Regions from separate parts of the Cupriavidus sp. UYPR2.512 genome, predicted to be linked through region 2. Evidence: predicted binding sites of a transcription regulator. Region 2 holds the regulator's gene; each other region holds the start of a gene.
What was found. The regulator sigma-54, encoded in region 2, starts transcription at its own class of promoters, with help from an activator protein. The targets are predictions, from matches to a motif close to TGGCANGNAANCTGCTTT.
Positions count from the first base shown of each region.

Region 1 (5,507 bases), on a different contig from region 2:
CCGTCAGCCTGTGGCGCGATGGCACCGCGCTGCCGCTGGGCGTGGTGATGGCGGCCTGCGGCGCGGGTGCGGTGCTGATGCGCTACTACGGGCGCTCAGGCCCCCGTTGACACCGGCTGCGAGTCGTCATCAGGCGGCCTGTTGCGCGGCGGCCTGCTGCGCGGCAGCCTGTTGCACCACCACCATCTGCGCCGGCATCGGTGCGGCATAGCCGGCCTGGCCGAAGCTCTCGCGGATGATGCGGTTGGTATCGAAATAGACCTGCCAGTAGTGGTCGTTGTGGCAGTGCGGACGCACCGCCAGCACCGGGCCCACCAGCGTGAACTCCAGGATCTCGACATCGACCGGGGGCACGGCCAGCACGTTGGGGATCTCCGCGATGCGGGCCTTCAGCAGCGCTGCCGCATGAGCGGTGTCGGTGCTGCCGGCAAGCTGTGCTTTCAGTTCCACGCGCCGGTGCGGGTTGGCCGTGAAGTTCTGGATGGTATCGCTGAAGATCTTGTTGTTGCCAACCACGGTCTGGACATTGTCTGGTGTGTCGAGCGAGGTCGCGAACAGGCCGATCTCGCGCACCGTGCCGGTCACGCCGCCGATCGTCACGAAGTCTCCCACCTTGAACGGGCGCAGCACCACCAGGAACGCACCGGCAGCGAAGTTCGCCATCAACCCCGACCAGGCCATGCCGATGGCCACGCCAGCGGCGGCGATCAGTGCGGCAAACGTCGTGGTCTGGATGCCGAAATAGCCGAGGATGCCGATCACCAGCACCACGTTCAGCGTCACGGTGACGATCGAGCCGACATAGCGCAGCAGCGTGGGATCGACCTTCTGCTTGCCGAGCGCGTTCTGCACCATGCGCACGACAAAGTGGATCAGCCAGCGGCCGATGACCCAGAAGGCAAAGGCCGCCAGGATCTTGACCCCGAATTCTGTCGCGTAGGTGACAACCAGGGCCTTGAGGTTATCAAAGGTAGTGGCATCCATCGGCGTATTCCTTTCATGTTGGTGTCCGGCCGGCCGCCGGCACAACATCCCCCGATTCAGCCGGCAGCTGCGTGCTAGCCCTGCGCGCTGTTGCGGCGCAATACATGGGCACGGCAATTATTGAGACGCCATGCCCGAAGCGCAAGCAAATTATTGTTAAGACAAGCTGCTCTGCGCAGCTTGTCTGTTTCCATCAGGATGGCCCGAACGCGATTACCAGTTGGTTTCCCGTTCCGGGGTTGCCGAAATCCGGTGCAAGGTCAGGTCCGCACCGTTGAATTCGCCTTCGGCATCCAGCCGGATGCCAATCAGCTTCTTCAGCGCACCGTATACCAGGGTGCCGCCGGCCATTGCCACCACGATGCCAAGCACGGTGCCGATTGCCTGCGCGCCCAGCGACACGCCGCCCAGCCCGCCCAGCGCCCTGGCCCCGAAGATGCCCGCGGCAATGCCGCCCCAGGCGCCGCACAGCCCGTGCAGCGGCCACACGCCGAGCACGTCATCGATATGCCATTTGTTCTGCGCCAGCGTGAACATATAGACAAAGAGCGCGCCAGCCACCGCGCCGGTGATCAGCGCGCCGAGCGGGTGCATCAGGTCCGAGCCCGCGCATACCGCCACCAGCCCGGCCAGCGGGCCGTTGTAGGCAAAGCCCGGGTCGTTGCGCCCGGCCGCCCAGGCCGCCAGCGTGCCGCCGGCCATTGCCATCAGCGAGTTGATCGCCACCAGGCCGCTGACCTTGTCGACCGTCTGCGCGCTCATGACGTTGAAGCCGAACCAGCCCACCGCCAGCACCCAGGCGCCCAGCGCCAGGAACGGGATGTTTGAGGGCGGATGGGCGCTGATGCGGCCGTCCTTCTGGTAGCGCCCGCGCCGCGCGCCCAGCAGCAGCACCGCGGGCAGCGCGATCCAGCCGCCCAGCGCATGCACCACCACCGAGCCGGCAAAGTCATGGAACGGTGCGCCGGCCACGCGCGTGATCCAGTCCTGCACGCCATAGCGCTGGTTCCAGGCGATGCCTTCGAAGAACGGATAGACAAAACCCACCAGCACAAAGGTGGCGAGCAGCTGCGGATTGAAGCGTGAACGCTCGGCAATACCGCCCGAGATAATCGCCGGAATGGCCGCGGCAAATGTCGCCAGGAAAAAGAACTTGACCAGTTCGTAACCGTTCTTCTGCGCCAGCGTTTCGGCCCCGGACATGAATTGCACGCCGTACGCAATGGTGTAGCCGATAAAGAAATAGGCGATGGTTGAAACCGCAAAATCCACCAGGATCTTTACCAGTGCGTTGACCTGGTTCTTCTTGCGCACCGTGCCCAGTTCCAGGAAGGCAAAGCCGGCGTGCATCGCCAGCACCATGATGGCGCCTAGCAGGATAAACAGGGCGTCGGTGCCGGTCTTCCAGTTGTCCATAGTGACCTCATGCTCAAAATGGGAGCATGGGTATGCAAAAAGCATTCCAGCAATTGCCACATCCTGGTGCCAGGTGCACCTTGTCGGGTAAAACCGCACCGGAATGCCGCGTGCAGGCAGGTCGGCGTTGTTGGCAACGTTGCCGCTGGCATCCCCGCGGTGGTTCGAATGCGCCGAAATGGCGCGCGGCGGCGGCACACGCTGAACCTTTATGGTGCGTCGCCCCATTTGTGGGAATTTGTTCTATGCTGCTTTGGTTTGCCCCAAGCGCGGGCCGGCCCGGCGTTGCCGCGCGGCATGATGGCCAGGCAAAGCCGGCTTCAGGCAAGCGGGAACAGCGTGGGAAATTGCCCGCTAACCGGCCTCAAGCAAGGATTTGCGGGTTTTTTTGTCGCATTGGTGCCACTGGGGATTGCTCTACGCGCGACGGGCAGATTAGACTGCGCCGATCGATGGCTTTGCCGCGAGGCACGCACATCGGTGACGACGACCAACAAGGGAAATCAGCCATGAATAAAGGTGAACTGGTATCGGCCATCGCCGCGGAAGCAGAACTGAGCAATGCCGCCGCCGAGCGTGCGCTCAACGCAGCGCTGGACAGTATCAAGAAGGCAGTGGCAAAGGGCGATTCGGTGACGCTGGTGGGCTTTGGCAGCTTCAGCGCCGGCAAACGCGCCGCCCGCACCGGCCGCAATCCGCGTACCGGTGAGACCATCAAGATCCCGGCCGCCAAGACGGTCAAGTTCTCTGCCGGGCAGGGTTTCAAGGACGCGGTGAACAAGAAGAAGTAAGCAATTTGCGTCCACAGCGTGAAAAGCGGCCTTGCAGGCCGCTTTTTTGTTGCCTGGCACGGCCACGCCTGCCGGCACGGGGCGGCCGCCGGCAACGGCGGGCACGATCCGGGTTAAACTGCCGGCGCCAGCGTTCCGGCCATTGCATTCAGGCAATGCCGCCCTCGCAGGTTCGCCCCTGAAACCCCGCCCCGCAATCCGTACCCGCATCATGAACGACCAGTCCCACCAGCTTTCCATGACCGTGCTGATGACGCCGGACATGGCCAACTTCTCCGGCAACGTCCACGGCGGCACCATCCTCAAGTACCTGGACATGGTTGCCTATGCCTGCGCCAGCCGCTACGCCGGCCGCTACGTGGTGACGCTGTCGGTCGATCAGGTGGTGTTCCGCCAGCCGATCCACGTGGGCGAGCTGGTGACCTTCCTGGCCTCGGTCAACTTCACCGGCCGCAGTTCGATGGAAATCGGCATCAAGGTGGTGACCGAGAACATCCGCAGCAAGCTGGTGCGGCATACCAACAGCTGCTACTTCACCATGGTGGCCGTGGACGACAACGGCGCGCCGGCCGAGGTGCCGCCGCTGGAGCCGCGCGACGAGGTGGAGCGCCAGCGCTTTGCCGCCGCCCAGCAGCGCCGCGCGCTGCGCCAGGAAATGGAAAAGCGCCACGACGACATCAAGTCGTCGGTGACCTGAATACCGACTACGCCATGAAGCGCAACTGCAATCGCGTCCGCACGGCCCTGGCCGTCGCCTGTCTGGCGGCTGCCGCGGGCGCCCACGCCGAGGAGATCGGCAGCGTCAGCACCAATTTCCGCATGACCGGCTCTGACAAGGTCGTGATCGAAGCCTATGACGACCCCCAGGTGGATGGCGTGACCTGCTATGTGTCGCGTGCCCGCACGGGCGGCATCAAGGGCCAGCTGGGCATGGCCGAAGACCCGCCGGAGGCATCGATCGCCTGCCGGCAGGTAGGCACGATCGCCTTCAAGGGGCCGATCCGGCAACAGGACAACGTCTTCTCCGAACGCATGTCTATCCTGTTCAAGGTCCTGCACGTCGTGCGCGCGGTCGACCGCAAGCGCAATACGCTGGTATACCTGACGTACTCCGACCGCATTGTCAGCGGCAGCCCGCAGAACAGCGTCACCGCCGTGCCGGTGCCGGCCGGCACGTCCATCCCGGTGAAGTAACCCGTGAAGTAACCCGTGCAGTAGCCGGCCCGGCACCAGGCGGATCAGGGGGCCAGCGCTGCGCTCTCCGCCTGGCAGTCGCGCGACGGGCGCGCGCCGCTGGCGCGTGCCGCCGCCACTTCGCGGCGGGCCTTGTCCAGGTCGGCGCGGAAGGTGGGATCGGCATGCAGCCGCGCCACCGTTGCCGCGGCCATCATGCGGCCCTCGTTGACATCGCTTTGCCAGTGCACGTTGCAGACCACGCGGCTCTGACCGAACGCGCGCCCGCGCGCCAGGATGTCATTGGCGCGTTCCGGCTCGACCTCCGCCAGGATCAGCGCCCAGGCCCAGCCGATGGCGCTGTGGCCGGACGGGTACGAGCCGTCCTTTTCCAGCTTGGCGGCCTCGGCCGGCGTGCACATCGGCGTCTTGTTGGCCACAAAGGGGCGGGTGCGCTTGTAGCGGTCCTTGACGCCGTAGGTGGACAGGCCGGCATCGGCCAGGCTGCGCCGCAGCAGGATGTTCAGGTAGGGCGTGTCCTTCTCGCTGACCGGCACGCCCAGCGCGCATGAGAACGCGCCGGCGGCCCGGGGGAACGTCAGCACGGCATCTTCGGTAGCCAGTTGCCAGCGCGCCGAGCCGCGCAACGTGCCGGCCTGGCGTGCGGCGTCTTCATCCAGCGCCAGGGCGGGCGAGCCCTGCGCCGGCGGCCCGGGCAGCAGCTTCAGGCTGTCCGGGCGCGCATCGGCCGCCAGGTACCCTGCCGCAACGCCGGGGCGCAGCTCTGGCACCGCGGACAGGTTGGTGCCGCCGGCGGCGCAGCCCGCCACCAGGGCGGCGAGTGCCACGGCGATAGGTGCCCGCACTGGCGTGGACAGGGAGTGGTCACGCTTTGCTGGTTCCGTCAATTTGTTATTCCTTGTTGTTTTTGTCGAGTCGGCTGTCCTGCCGCGAGTCAGGCGGCCGCGTCGAACAGCTTGCGCAGGTTCGACTTCAGGATCTTGCCATTGGCATTGCGCGGCAGCATCTCCTGGTAAATCAGGATACGCACCGGCACCTTGAATGCCGCCAGCCGCGTGCGCACGAAATCCTGCAGAACGGCCTCGCTCGCCTGCATGCCGGGCTTCAGGCTGACCACCGCGG
Region 1 covers NZ_KB903152.1:8,590-14,096, reverse strand. Annotated here, with positions in the region: gene A3A5_RS0125830 (Bcr/CflA family multidrug efflux MFS transporter) at 1-110, shown strand, start outside; gene A3A5_RS0125825 (mechanosensitive ion channel family protein) at 130-984, opposite strand; gene A3A5_RS0125820 (ammonium transporter) at 1,198-2,400, opposite strand; gene A3A5_RS0125815 (HU family DNA-binding protein) at 2,910-3,191, shown strand; gene A3A5_RS0125810 (acyl-CoA thioesterase) at 3,403-3,888, shown strand; gene A3A5_RS0125805 (CreA family protein) at 3,903-4,385, shown strand; gene A3A5_RS0125800 (phosphatase PAP2 family protein) at 4,430-5,272, opposite strand; gene A3A5_RS0125795 (class I adenylate-forming enzyme family protein) at 5,320-5,507, opposite strand, start outside.
Region 1: the regulator sigma-54 is predicted to act here: its motif matches at 2,432-2,449, upstream of A3A5_RS0125820 (ammonium transporter).

Region 2 (5,507 bases):
TCTTGCCCTTGCCCGACTTGCTGCAGGAAGCCATTTTCTCCTGCTGGCTCTTGGACGCGCCCTTGGACAGGCATTCCTTCATGAACGCCTTGCGTTCGTCGCCCTTCTTGCCGGCGGCTTGCGTGTTGCAGGCCTTCATCTTGTCCTGCTGCGTATTGGCTGCCGCGGGCTTGTCGGGGGTAGCCGGGGTGGCGGGCGTGGCGGGCATGGCCGGCGTTGCCGGTGCGGTGGCCGCTGGCTTGGCCGGTGTAGCGGGGCTTGCCGGCGTGGCGGTGGTCTGCGCAAAAGCGCTGGCGGCAATCATCGGGGTGACCAGCGCGCACATCGCGATCAGTTTCTTCATGCTTGCTCTCCTGGCTGTGGAAAACTTCATGGCCGCGCGCCATTGCCGGCGTTGCAGCTTCCATAACGGGCGCCATGCCCATTACAGCACAAAACGGAGCACGCCTGAAGAACGTTGACGTTCTGTGTCAACGCCGTTGTAAGCAAATGAAAACGCTGGCGCTCAGAGCAGGCGGCCCTGGCCTCGCGAAACCGCATCGGCCTGCATCGCGGCGCGCTGCCGGTCCATGAAGTCGCGCAGCGTATCGATGCCGCGCAAGCGCAGGATGGTGTTGCGCACCGCGGCCTCGACCAGTACGGCCAGGTTGCGGCCGGCCGCCACCTGGATCTTGACCATGTGGATCGGCAGGCCCAGCACGTCCAGGTATTGCGAATCGAGCGGCAGCCGCTCGAACTCGCCGTCGTTGCGGCGCACCAACTGCACCACCAGCTTGATCTTCATCTTCCGGCGCACCGCGGTCTCACCGAAGATGGTCTTGATGTCGAGCAGGCCCAGGCCGCGTACTTCAAGCAGGTTCTGCAGCAGCGGCGGGCAGCGGCCTTCGATGAAATCCGGCCCCAGGCGCACGAAGTCCACCGCATCGTCGGCGACCAGCCCGTGGCCGCGCGAGATCAGTTCCAGGCCCAGTTCGCTCTTGCCCAGGCCCGATTCGCCCATGATCAGCACGCCCATGCCCAGGATGTCGAGGAATACCCCGTGCATGGTCACGCGCGGCGCGGAGATGCGCGACAGGTACAGGCGCAGGTGGTCGATCACCGCGGCCGACGACACCGGCGTGGTGAACAGCGGCGTGGACGAGCGCGTGCAGCGCAGCTCCAGGTCGGGCGGCGGCTCCATGCCGTCGGCGATCACCAGGAAGGGCGGCTCCAGCAGGATCAGCTCGCCCATCTGGCGCTTGCGGGTCTCGTCGTCCAGCCGCTGGTAATAAGTGATCTCAGGCTTGCCGAGCACCTGGATGCGGTTGGGGTGGATCAGGTTCAGGTGGCCCACCAGGTCGGCGGCTGAGGTGGCTTCGCGGGCGAACTCCACGTCGAAGGCGCGGTCCGCGCCCTCCAGGCCGGCCACCCACGAGAGTTTGATGTCGGCTGCGTTGTCGTCGAAGATGGACTGGGAGGTGACGCCGGTGAGTTCCATGCGCTATGACTGGTGGGGCGGTTTGCGAAGCGCCTGGCGCCTGCCCGGTCTGGTGCCGGCCCGCTTGGGGATCAGGGGATCAGGGATGCCATGCGATCAGCAACTGATGGACGGCATCGGGCGTGGGCAGCGTGGCCAGCCCTTCACGCATGTCGCGGTCGGAAAGCAGTTGCGCGATTTCTGACAGGATTTCCAGGTGTTGCTGCGTAGCCTGTTCGGGCACCAGCAGGAAGATCAGCAGCGATACCGGCTTGCCATCCGGCGATTCGAACGGAATCGGCTCGGCCAGGCGCATGAAGGCGGCCAGCGGCTGCTTCAGGCCCTTGATGCGGCCGTGCGGGATCGCCACGCCGGCGCCCAGGCCGGTGGATCCCAGCGACTCGCGCGCGAACAGGTTGTCCGTCACGATGGCGCGCGCCACGCCATGGTTGTTCTCGAAGAGGAGCCCGGCCTGCTCGAATACACGCTTCTTGCTGGTGACGCTGACGTCGAGGTTGATGTTGCCGGGTGGCAGCAATTTGGCCAAACGATTCATGGGCGATGCGCAGGATTTCAGTTAGCGGGCGGATCGTTCCGCCGGGCAGGGGCTGGCTCCGGGGCTGCCGTTGGCCTGGCCGGAGGCGTCCGGCCCATTATAGAGCAGCGACTACCCCCGCATTGTGCAGCGCAGCGGAGCAAGCCGGTGCAGAACGATACATAGTGATGCAATCGTGCCTCCGGGCCGGGAGCCGGCGCACCGGTGTGGGGCGCGGCCAGGATTCCCTCTCTTTGTATGGCGCAGCATACACCTTGGCGCCGCGCTTGCGAACACTCTTGCCCATTCGGGTGAAAAGCGTTGGCTCCGGCGCCACAGCCGGGCCGCACCACCAGTGCGGGCGCGGCATGCCGGCGGCAACCCGGATCGCGAGGGCGCAAAAAAGCCGCGCTTGGTGCGCGGCTTGCCTGTTGAATCCTGATTCAGCAGCCCGCTGCGGGGCTGCCGGGCACGGTCATTGCTGCATTTGCGCTGCGGCCATCTGGTACTTGACCGCTTCGCGGTCGTGGCCTTGCACGCGATCCTTGTAGCGGATCACCTGACGGTCCAGCTTGTCGACGAGTGCGTCGATCGCTGCATATAGGTCTTCGTGATGCGCCTCGACAAAGATGTCCTTGCCCTTGAGATGTAGATTGATTTCCGCGTACTGCCGCCGGTCCTTTTCCTTGTGGTTGTCGACAGAGAGCAGCACGCTAACGCCAATGACCTGATCGAAATGCCTGACGATTCGCTCCAGCTTCGTTTCCACGTACTCACGCAGAGGGGGCGTGATGTCCAGGTGGTGTCCACTGATCTTGAAGTTCATAGCGCTTCTCCTTCTGAAAGAGCCTCACCAGGCAGGCGGTGGGCTCGGCTACAAAGACTTGCGGAGATTGACTGCGGGGATCTTCAGGGCTTCGCGATACTTGGCAACAGTGCGGCGCGCAACAACAAAGCCTTGCTCACCCAGCAGTTCGGCAATGCGACTGTCGGAAAGGGGATTCCTCGGGTCTTCGGCTCCTATCAGTTGCTTGATCAAGGCGCGGATGGCCGTTGATGAAGCCGCGCCACCGGTTTCGGTGGACACGTGGCTGCCGAAGAAGTACTTCAGTTCGAAAGTACCCATCGGCGTTGCCATGTATTTATTGGTCGTCACCCGGGAGATGGTTGACTCGTGTAAACCCAGTGTATCGGCAATCTCCCGCAAAACCAAGGGGCGCATGGCGATTTCGCCGTGGCTGAAAAAGTTCTTTTGACGCTCGACAATGGCCTGCGAGACACGCAGGATTGTGTCGAACCTTTGCTGGATGTTCTTGATCAGCCAGCGAGCTTCCTGCAGCTTCTGCTGCAGCCCGGCCGTGCCGGACTCACCCTTCGCGCCACGCAGGATCTGTGCATACATATCATTGATGCGCAGCCTCGGCATCACATCCGGATTGAGCTGCGCGATCCAGCCGCCGCCGCTCTTGCGCACGAACACGTCCGGCACCACGAAGTCGGCCTCCGGGCGGCTGTATGCATGGCCGGGGTAGGGCGCCAGCGAGCGGATCAGTTCGTGTGCGGACTTCAGCGCCACTTCATCGACCTGCAACGCCTTCTTCAGCCGCGTGTAGTCGCGTACTGCCAGCAACTCGAGGTGGTTGGTGACGATGTTCAGTGCCAGTTCGCGCTGCGGGTGCGTCAGGCGCCGCAACTGCAGGCCCAGGCATTCGGCGGCGTTGCGCGCGCCCACGCCGGGCGGGTCGAAGCTCTGCAGCAGCGTAAGAACTGCGTGGACTTCCTCGATCTCGAACTCGAGTTCTTCCGGCAACTCCGTGCAGATCTCCTCAAGCGATGCGCTCAGGTAGCCATCGTCGTCGAGCGATTCGATCAGGAAGATGGCCAGGCCCTTGTCGCGTGTCGAGATCTTCAGCGGCGTGAGCTGCTCCATCAGGTACTCGCGCAGCGTGGGCTCGGCTTCGCGCAGCTGCATCGGTGTTTTTTCGTCCTCGTCGCCCTGGGGGCGGCGGGCAAAGTCGTCCAGGCTCCAGTCGCCGCTGCCATAGTCGTCGCCGTTGCCGCTGTCGCCATAGCTGTCATCGTCACCCGCGCCGTCGGCGCGGGCGTCGCCATTGCCCTGGGGCTCTGCCGGGGCGGGCGCCGGTGCGCTCTGCAGGTTCACCGAGCCGTCGGGCGCAACGCGCAGCGGGCTTTCAATCCAGTCGTTCTCGCGCTCGAGCAGCGGGTTTTCCGTCAGCGCCTGTTCGACCTCTTGCTGCAGTTCCAGCGTGGAGAGCTGCAGCAGCCGGATCGACTGCTGCAGTTGCGGGGTCAGGGCCAGATGCTGGGAAAGGCGGAGCTGTAGCGACGGTTTCATGCGACCTATTCTATGCGCATCTTTCCGTTGTTGGAACGGAAATTGCTATCGCTTGTGCGGTCTGATCGCCGCTGGCTGTGGGAGGTCCCACGCGCGCCCGCGAAGAGGCCTGCCGCTCCGGGCAGGCCGCTGCATCACATGCGGAAGTTCTCGCCCAGGTAGACGCGCCGCACTGCGTCATTGGCGATGATTTCCTCGGGCTGGCCCGCGGCCAGCACCGTGCCTTCGCTGATGATGTAGGCGTGGTCGCAGATGCCGAGCGTCTCACGCACGTTGTGGTCAGTGATCAGCACGCCGATATTGCGTGCCTTGAGGAAGCTGACGATGCGCTGGATCTCGCCCACGGCGATCGGGTCCACGCCGGCGAAGGGTTCGTCCAGCAGGATGAAGCGCGGCGACGACGCCAGCGCGCGCGCGATTTCCACGCGGCGGCGCTCACCGCCCGACAGCGACAGCGCCGGGTTGTTGCGCAGGTGCGCGATCTGCAGGTCGTCCAGCAATGTATCCAGGCGGCGCTCGATCTCGGCCTTGGCCAGAGGCTTGCCCTTGTCCAGCTGCAGCTCCAGCACCGCGCGGATGTTCTCTTCGACATTGAGCTTGCGGAACACCGAGGCTTCCTGCGGCAGGTACGACAGCCCCATGCGCGCGCGCTCATGGATCGGCAGGCCGCTGATGTGATCGCCGTCGAGCACAATATCGCCTTCGTCCAGCGCCACCAGGCCCACGATCATGTAGAACGACGTGGTCTTGCCCGCGCCGTTGGGGCCGAGCAGGCCGACCACCTCGCCGCTCTTCACGTCGAGCGAGACGTCCTTGACCACCGTGCGCGAGCCATAGCGCTTCTTCAGGTGGCGCACGACCAGCGTGCTGCCCCCGGGAAGGATCGAGGAGGCTTCGACGGAAGGCTTGTCGGCGATGGTTGCGGTATCGGTCATAGGCACAGTCAGGCGTTCAGGCGTTTCTGGCGCGGGCAGGCAGGCCGGCGCCAGGCGTCAGGGTTTGTTGGCAGGCGCGGGCGCCGGCTTCAGGTCCAGCGGCGAGCCGCCGCTGCCCGTGGCGCCGGCCTTCTGGTCCTGGCGCGGCGACAGCACCGCGCGCACGCGGCCGGACGGATTGGCGGCCGCGGCGTCGCCACTACCGCCGCCGGCGGCCGTGTAGAA
Region 2 covers NZ_KB902909.1:42,417-47,923, reverse strand. Annotated here, with positions in the region: gene A3A5_RS0110230 (PsiF family protein) at 1-343, opposite strand, end outside; gene hprK (HPr(Ser) kinase/phosphatase) at 506-1,477, opposite strand; gene ptsN (PTS IIA-like nitrogen regulatory protein PtsN) at 1,557-2,012, opposite strand; gene hpf (ribosome hibernation-promoting factor, HPF/YfiA family) at 2,467-2,817, opposite strand; gene A3A5_RS0110210 (RNA polymerase factor sigma-54) at 2,866-4,347, opposite strand; gene lptB (LPS export ABC transporter ATP-binding protein) at 4,482-5,282, opposite strand; gene lptA (lipopolysaccharide transport periplasmic protein LptA) at 5,340-5,507, opposite strand, start outside.

Region 3 (5,507 bases), on a different contig from region 2:
GGTTGGCATCGCTCTCGTCGCTGCCCGATGCCTGGAACTTGACGTCGAGTATCCGCGCGGTGTTGTCGGCGCGCTCCAGAAACGTGCCCAGCCGCATGAAGTGGAAGGCATCGTCCTTGAGCATGGTGCCGAACTGGACCCCGCGCGCCAGGTGCGAGCGGAACTTGACCCACTCGAAGAAGCGCGACGGGTCTTCCTTCAGCACGCCGTCGGCGATCAGGCGCTGCACCTCCAGCCAGGTGGTGTTGACGGTCTCCCAGACCTCGGTGGTCAGCGAGCCGCGCACCGCGCGCGCGTTCTCGCGCGCCGCGCGCAGGCAGCTCATGATGGACGAGGCGTTGGTCATGTCGCGCACCATGAAGTCGATCACATCATCGCGCGACAGCAGTCCGTACTTGTGGTCGAAAACGTCGGTCAGTTCGGAGATATCGAGCATGGCCCACCAGCCCTGCTCGGCCACCTCGGCCGATTGCGGCAAGAGCGAGGTCTGGTAGTTGACGTCGAGCATGCGCGCGGTGTTCTCCGCGCGCTCGGTGTAGCGGGCCATCCAGAACAGGTGGTCGGCGGTGCGGCTCAGCATGCGGGCTCTCCTGGCGTGGCGGCGGTCGCCATGGCGGTCATTGCGGCGGTCATCAAGTGGTTCGCGTTCATCGTTCCAGCACCCAGGTGTCCTTGGTGCCGCCCCCTTGCGAGGAATTCACCACCAGCGAGCCTTCGCGCAGCGCCACGCGGGTCAGGCCGCCGGGCACCATGCGCACCTCCTTGCCTGACAGCACGAACGGGCGCAGATCGATATGGCGCGGCGCGATGCCCGACTCCACATAGGTCGGGCAGGTCGACAGCGACAGCGTCGGCTGCGCGATGTACTGCTCCGGGCGCGCCTTCACCACTTCGCGGAAGGCATCGATCTCGGCCCGCGTGGCGGCCGGGCCGACCAGCATGCCGTAGCCGCCGGCGCCGTGGGTTTCCTTGACCACCAGCGCTTCCATATGGTCCAGCACATACTGCAGGTCGTCCGGGCGCCGGCACATATAGGTCGGCACGTTGCTGAGGATCGCCTCTTCGCCCAGGTAGAAGCGGATCATGTCGGGCACGTACGGATAGATCGACTTGTCGTCGGCCACGCCCGTGCCGATGGCGTTGCAGATGGTCACGTTGCCGGCGCGGTAGACCGACAGCAGGCCGGCCGCGCCCAGCGAGGAATCGTGGCGGAACACCAGCGGGTCGAGGAAGTCGTCGTCGACGCGGCGGTAGATCACGTCGACGCGCTGCGGGCCCTGCGTGGTGCGCATGAACAGGTGATCGTCCTCGACGAAGAGATCGCTGCCTTCGACCAGCTCCACGCCCATCTGCTGCGCCAGGAAGGCATGCTCGAAGTAGGCCGAGTTGTACATGCCCGGCGTCAGCACCACCACGGTGGGATCGGCAATGGCCTGCGGCGATACCCCGCGCAGCATGTCGAGCAACAGGTCAGGATAGTGGGCCACCGGCGCCACGCGGTTGCGCGCGAACAGGTCCGGGAACAACCGCATCATCATCTTGCGGTTTTCCAGCATGTACGACACGCCCGAGGGCACGCGCAGGTTGTCTTCCAGCACGTAGAACTCGCCCTCGCCGGCGCGCACCACGTCGATGCCGGCCACGTGCGCATAGATGTCGTGCGGCACGTTTACGCCGAGCATCTCGGGCCGGTACTGGGCGTTGTTGTAGATCTGGTCGGGCGGAATCACGCCGGCGCGGATGATGTCCTGGCCGTGGTAGATGTCGTGGACAAAGCGGTTGAGCGCGGCCACGCGCTGGCGCAGGCCTTTTTCCAGCAGCGCCCATTCGCTGGCCGGGAAGATGCGCGGGATCACGTCGAACGGAATGGTGCGTTCGGTGCCGCTGTTGGCTTCATCCTTGTCGCCATAGACGGCAAAGGTAATGCCCACACGCCGGAAGATCAGGTCGGCCTCGGCGCGCTTGTTGCCCATCGTGCTTTCAGACTGCCGCGCCAGCCAGTCAGCGAAATGCCGGTAATGCGGCCGCGCCGCGCCTTCAGGCAATGCTTGCCCCGCCTGGATGACCCATTGCGCCCCGTCCGTGCGCCAGTCCAGCATCTCGTCGAAATACCGCCCCGCCATGATGGCCGTTCCTCCATGTCGCGGGCTTCCGGTGCTACCGCTTCACTGCGACTTCGGGGTCGCTACCGGCTGCCCTGGTTTTGCCCTGGTTTTCTGTCCCCAGCCCGCCGCGCCTGCCCGTTCGGGGCTCACGGCGATACTGTCGAGTCACTGGCCCTTTCAGCATACCCGTACCGGCGAAACCCGCAAGCTGGCGGGTGCCCGGCCGGCACGGAAAGTGAACTAGCAAGATGTCTGCCAGCGCACGAAAAAACGGCCGCCAGCCTGGCTGGCGGCCGCTTGCGGGCCGAGCGGGAAGGGGCCGGCCGGAACGCCCGGCGAGGTCGGCAGGTCAGCGCGCCGCGCCGGCGCCCTGGGGCACCGTGGCCTGGAGGATGGTGGCGACCAGCGCCTCGGGGGACTGGCGGATGTCGAGCACCAGCGCGTCGCTGGGCTCTTCCAGCGTATCGAACTGGCTTTGCAGCAGGTCGGGGTTGAAGAAGTGTTCCGTGCGCGCGGACAGGCGCGTGCCGATCAGGGACGCATCGCCCTTCATGAAGACGAAGGTCACGCCGCCGTCGGGCGGGGTCAGCCGGTCGCGGTAGGCCTGGCGCAGTGCCGAGCAGGTGAACACATGGGTGCGGCCTTCGGCTCGGGCCGCGTCGATGGCGGCGCGCATGGCCGCCAGCCACGGCCAGCGGTCTTCGTCGGTCAGCGGGATGCCCGCGTGCATCTTGGCCTTGTTGGCGTCGCTGTGGAATGCATCGGCATCATGGAAGCCGCAGCCCAGGCGCTGTGCCAGCAACTGGCCAACCGTGGTCTTGCCGCTGCCGGAAACGCCCATCAGGATATAGATCATGTCTGCTCCGTCGGTCTTGGTATCGGATGGTGTCGCCATCCTTGTCTGTCCTTATCGGTCCAGCCGGACGTCCTTGCGGCGGCGCAAAGACGTCCGGGGGGCGCTGCCGCCCCGCAGGGAACTTCAGGGGAAAATCGGCCTCAGGCCTGGCTATTGTGCGACGGATTGCGCCGCTGCGGTACGTTGGCGCCCGCCTGCGCCGGCCTCGGCATCCGCCTCGGACAGGTCAAGTGCGCTGCCACCCTCTTCCGCGATGCGCGCATGGCGCCGGAACAGGCCAAACAGGCCGCGCCCCAGGCTGAACTGCGCGAAATCGTCGTCCGGCGCCGCGGCCAGCTCGCGCGCCGCGAATTCGCCTTCGTCGCCCAGCCACTGCAGCGTGCCGGCAATGGCATCGACACGGATGCGGTCGCCATCGCGCACGCGCGCCAGCGCGCCACCGGCCAGCGCCTCGGGGCCGACGTGGATCACCGCCGGCACCTTGCCCGACGCGCCGGACATGCGGCCGTCGGTCACCAGCGCCACCTTGTGGCCGGCGTCCTGCAGCGCGCCCAGCACTGGGGTCAGGCGGTGCAGCTCGGGCATGCCGTTGGCGTTCGGCCCCTGGAAACGCACCACCGCGACCAGGTCGCCAGTCAGCTCGCCCGCATCGAAGGCAGCCTGCAGCGCCTCCTGCGCATCGAACACCCGCACTGGCGCCTCCACCACGCGGTGCTCCGGCGCCACCGCCGAGACCTTGATCACGCCACGGCCCAGGTTGCCCTGCATCAGCCGCAGCCCGCCCTCGGCCGAGAAAGGCTCCGCGGCCGTCGCCAGCACCTGCGCGTCGCCGCTGTGCGCGGCGCCGTCGCGCCAGCGCAGCACGCCGTCGGTCATCACCGGCTCCTGCGCATAGCGGGCCAGCCCGGGGCCGGCCACGGTCTGCACGTCCTCATGCAGCAGACCGGCCTGCAGCAGTTCGCGGATAACGAAGCCGGCGCCGCCCGCCGCATGGAAGTGGTTCACATCGGCCGAGCCATTCGGGTAGACGCGCGCCAGCAGCGGCGTGATGCGTGACAGCAGGTCGAAATCATTCCAGTCGATCACGATGCCCGCGGCGCGCGCCATCGCCACCAGGTGGATGGTGTGGTTGGTGGAGCCGCCAGTCGCCAGCAGGCCGACCATGGCGTTGGCAATAGCGCGTTCGTCGACGATGCGCGCCAGCGGCAGGTATTCATCGCCGCGCGCGCGCAGGGCGATCGCGCGTTGCGCGGCCGCCGCGGTCAGCGCATCGCGCAGGCCGCTGTCCGGATGCACGAAGGCCGCGCCCGGCAGGTGCAGGCCCATGATCTCCATCAGGAACTGGTTGCTGTTGGCGGTGCCGTAGAAGGTGCAGGTGCCGGCGCCGTGGTAGGCCTGGCATTCGGCTTCGAGCAGCGCATCGCGCCCGACCTGGCCGGTGGCGTAGAGCTGGCGCACGCGCGCCTTCTCCTTGTTGGGCAGCCCGCTGGCCATCGGGCCCGCCGGCACGAACACCATCGGCAGGTGACCGAACTGCAGCGCGCCCATCAACAGCCCCGGCACGATCTTGTCGCACACGCCCAGCATCAGCGCCGCATCAAAGGTGTTGTGCGACAGCGCCACCGCGGTGCCCATGGCAATCGCATCGCGCGAGAACAGCGACAGCTCCATGCCCGGGTTGCCCTGCGTGATGCCGTCGCACATGGCCGGCACGCCGCCAGCCACCTGCGCCACCGCGCCCACCGCGCGCGCGGCCTCGCGGATCACGGCGGGGTAGCGCTCGTACGGCTGGTGCGCCGACAGCATGTCGTTGTACGCGGTGACGATGCCCAGGTTGGGGGCATGGTCGACGCGCAGCTTCAGCTTGTCGTTGGCCGGCAGTGCGGCAAAGCCGTGCGCCAGGTTGGCGCAGGACATGCCGCGCAGCGGCCCAAGTTCAGCCTGCGCGCGCTCGCAGCGGGCAAGGTAGGCGGCGCGGCTGGCGCGGCTGCGCGCAGCGATGCGCTCGGTGACGGCAAGAAGCTCGGCATGGACGGCAGAAGGCATGGCGGAGACGTTCCTTGTGGGCTTGGTGGCGGCGCGACAATGCCGCGCCATCGCATGTAGATTTTCTACAGATCGCCGCCATTATACCGAGCACAAGCGCGCCGTCGACCCGCTCATGCATCACAATTGCGCAGAAATTCCCGGAATTAGGGCAAACCCCGAGGGCGGGCGGCGCACCATTTCGGGCAAGATGCAGCGCCATCCGATGTAGAATCTCTACAAATCCGAAACCCCGACCCTGCCGCCCGCCGCCATGCGCGACCGAATCCTAGCCGTCTACGACACGCTCCGCCCTTCTGAACGCCGCCTGGCCGACTATGTCGCCCGGCATGGCGCCGCCGTGATCCGGCTGTCGATGCCCGAGCTGGCCGAGCGCGCCGGCGTGTCGCAGCCCACCATCGCGCGCTTCTGCGCGGCACTGGGCTACGACGGCTTCCGCGAATTCAAGCTGCAGTTCGCACAGAACGTCGGTGGCGGCACGCCCTTCGTGCACCAGGACG
Region 3 covers NZ_KB903151.1:210,542-216,048, reverse strand. Annotated here, with positions in the region: gene A3A5_RS0125510 (alpha-E domain-containing protein) at 1-580, opposite strand, end outside; gene A3A5_RS0125505 (circularly permuted type 2 ATP-grasp protein) at 648-2,123, opposite strand; gene A3A5_RS0125500 (gluconokinase) at 2,455-2,961, opposite strand; gene edd (phosphogluconate dehydratase) at 3,112-5,007, opposite strand; gene A3A5_RS43595 (hypothetical protein) at 5,006-5,218, shown strand; gene A3A5_RS0125490 (MurR/RpiR family transcriptional regulator) at 5,261-5,507, shown strand, end outside.
Region 3: the regulator sigma-54 is predicted to act here: its motif matches at 2,346-2,363, upstream of A3A5_RS0125505 (circularly permuted type 2 ATP-grasp protein).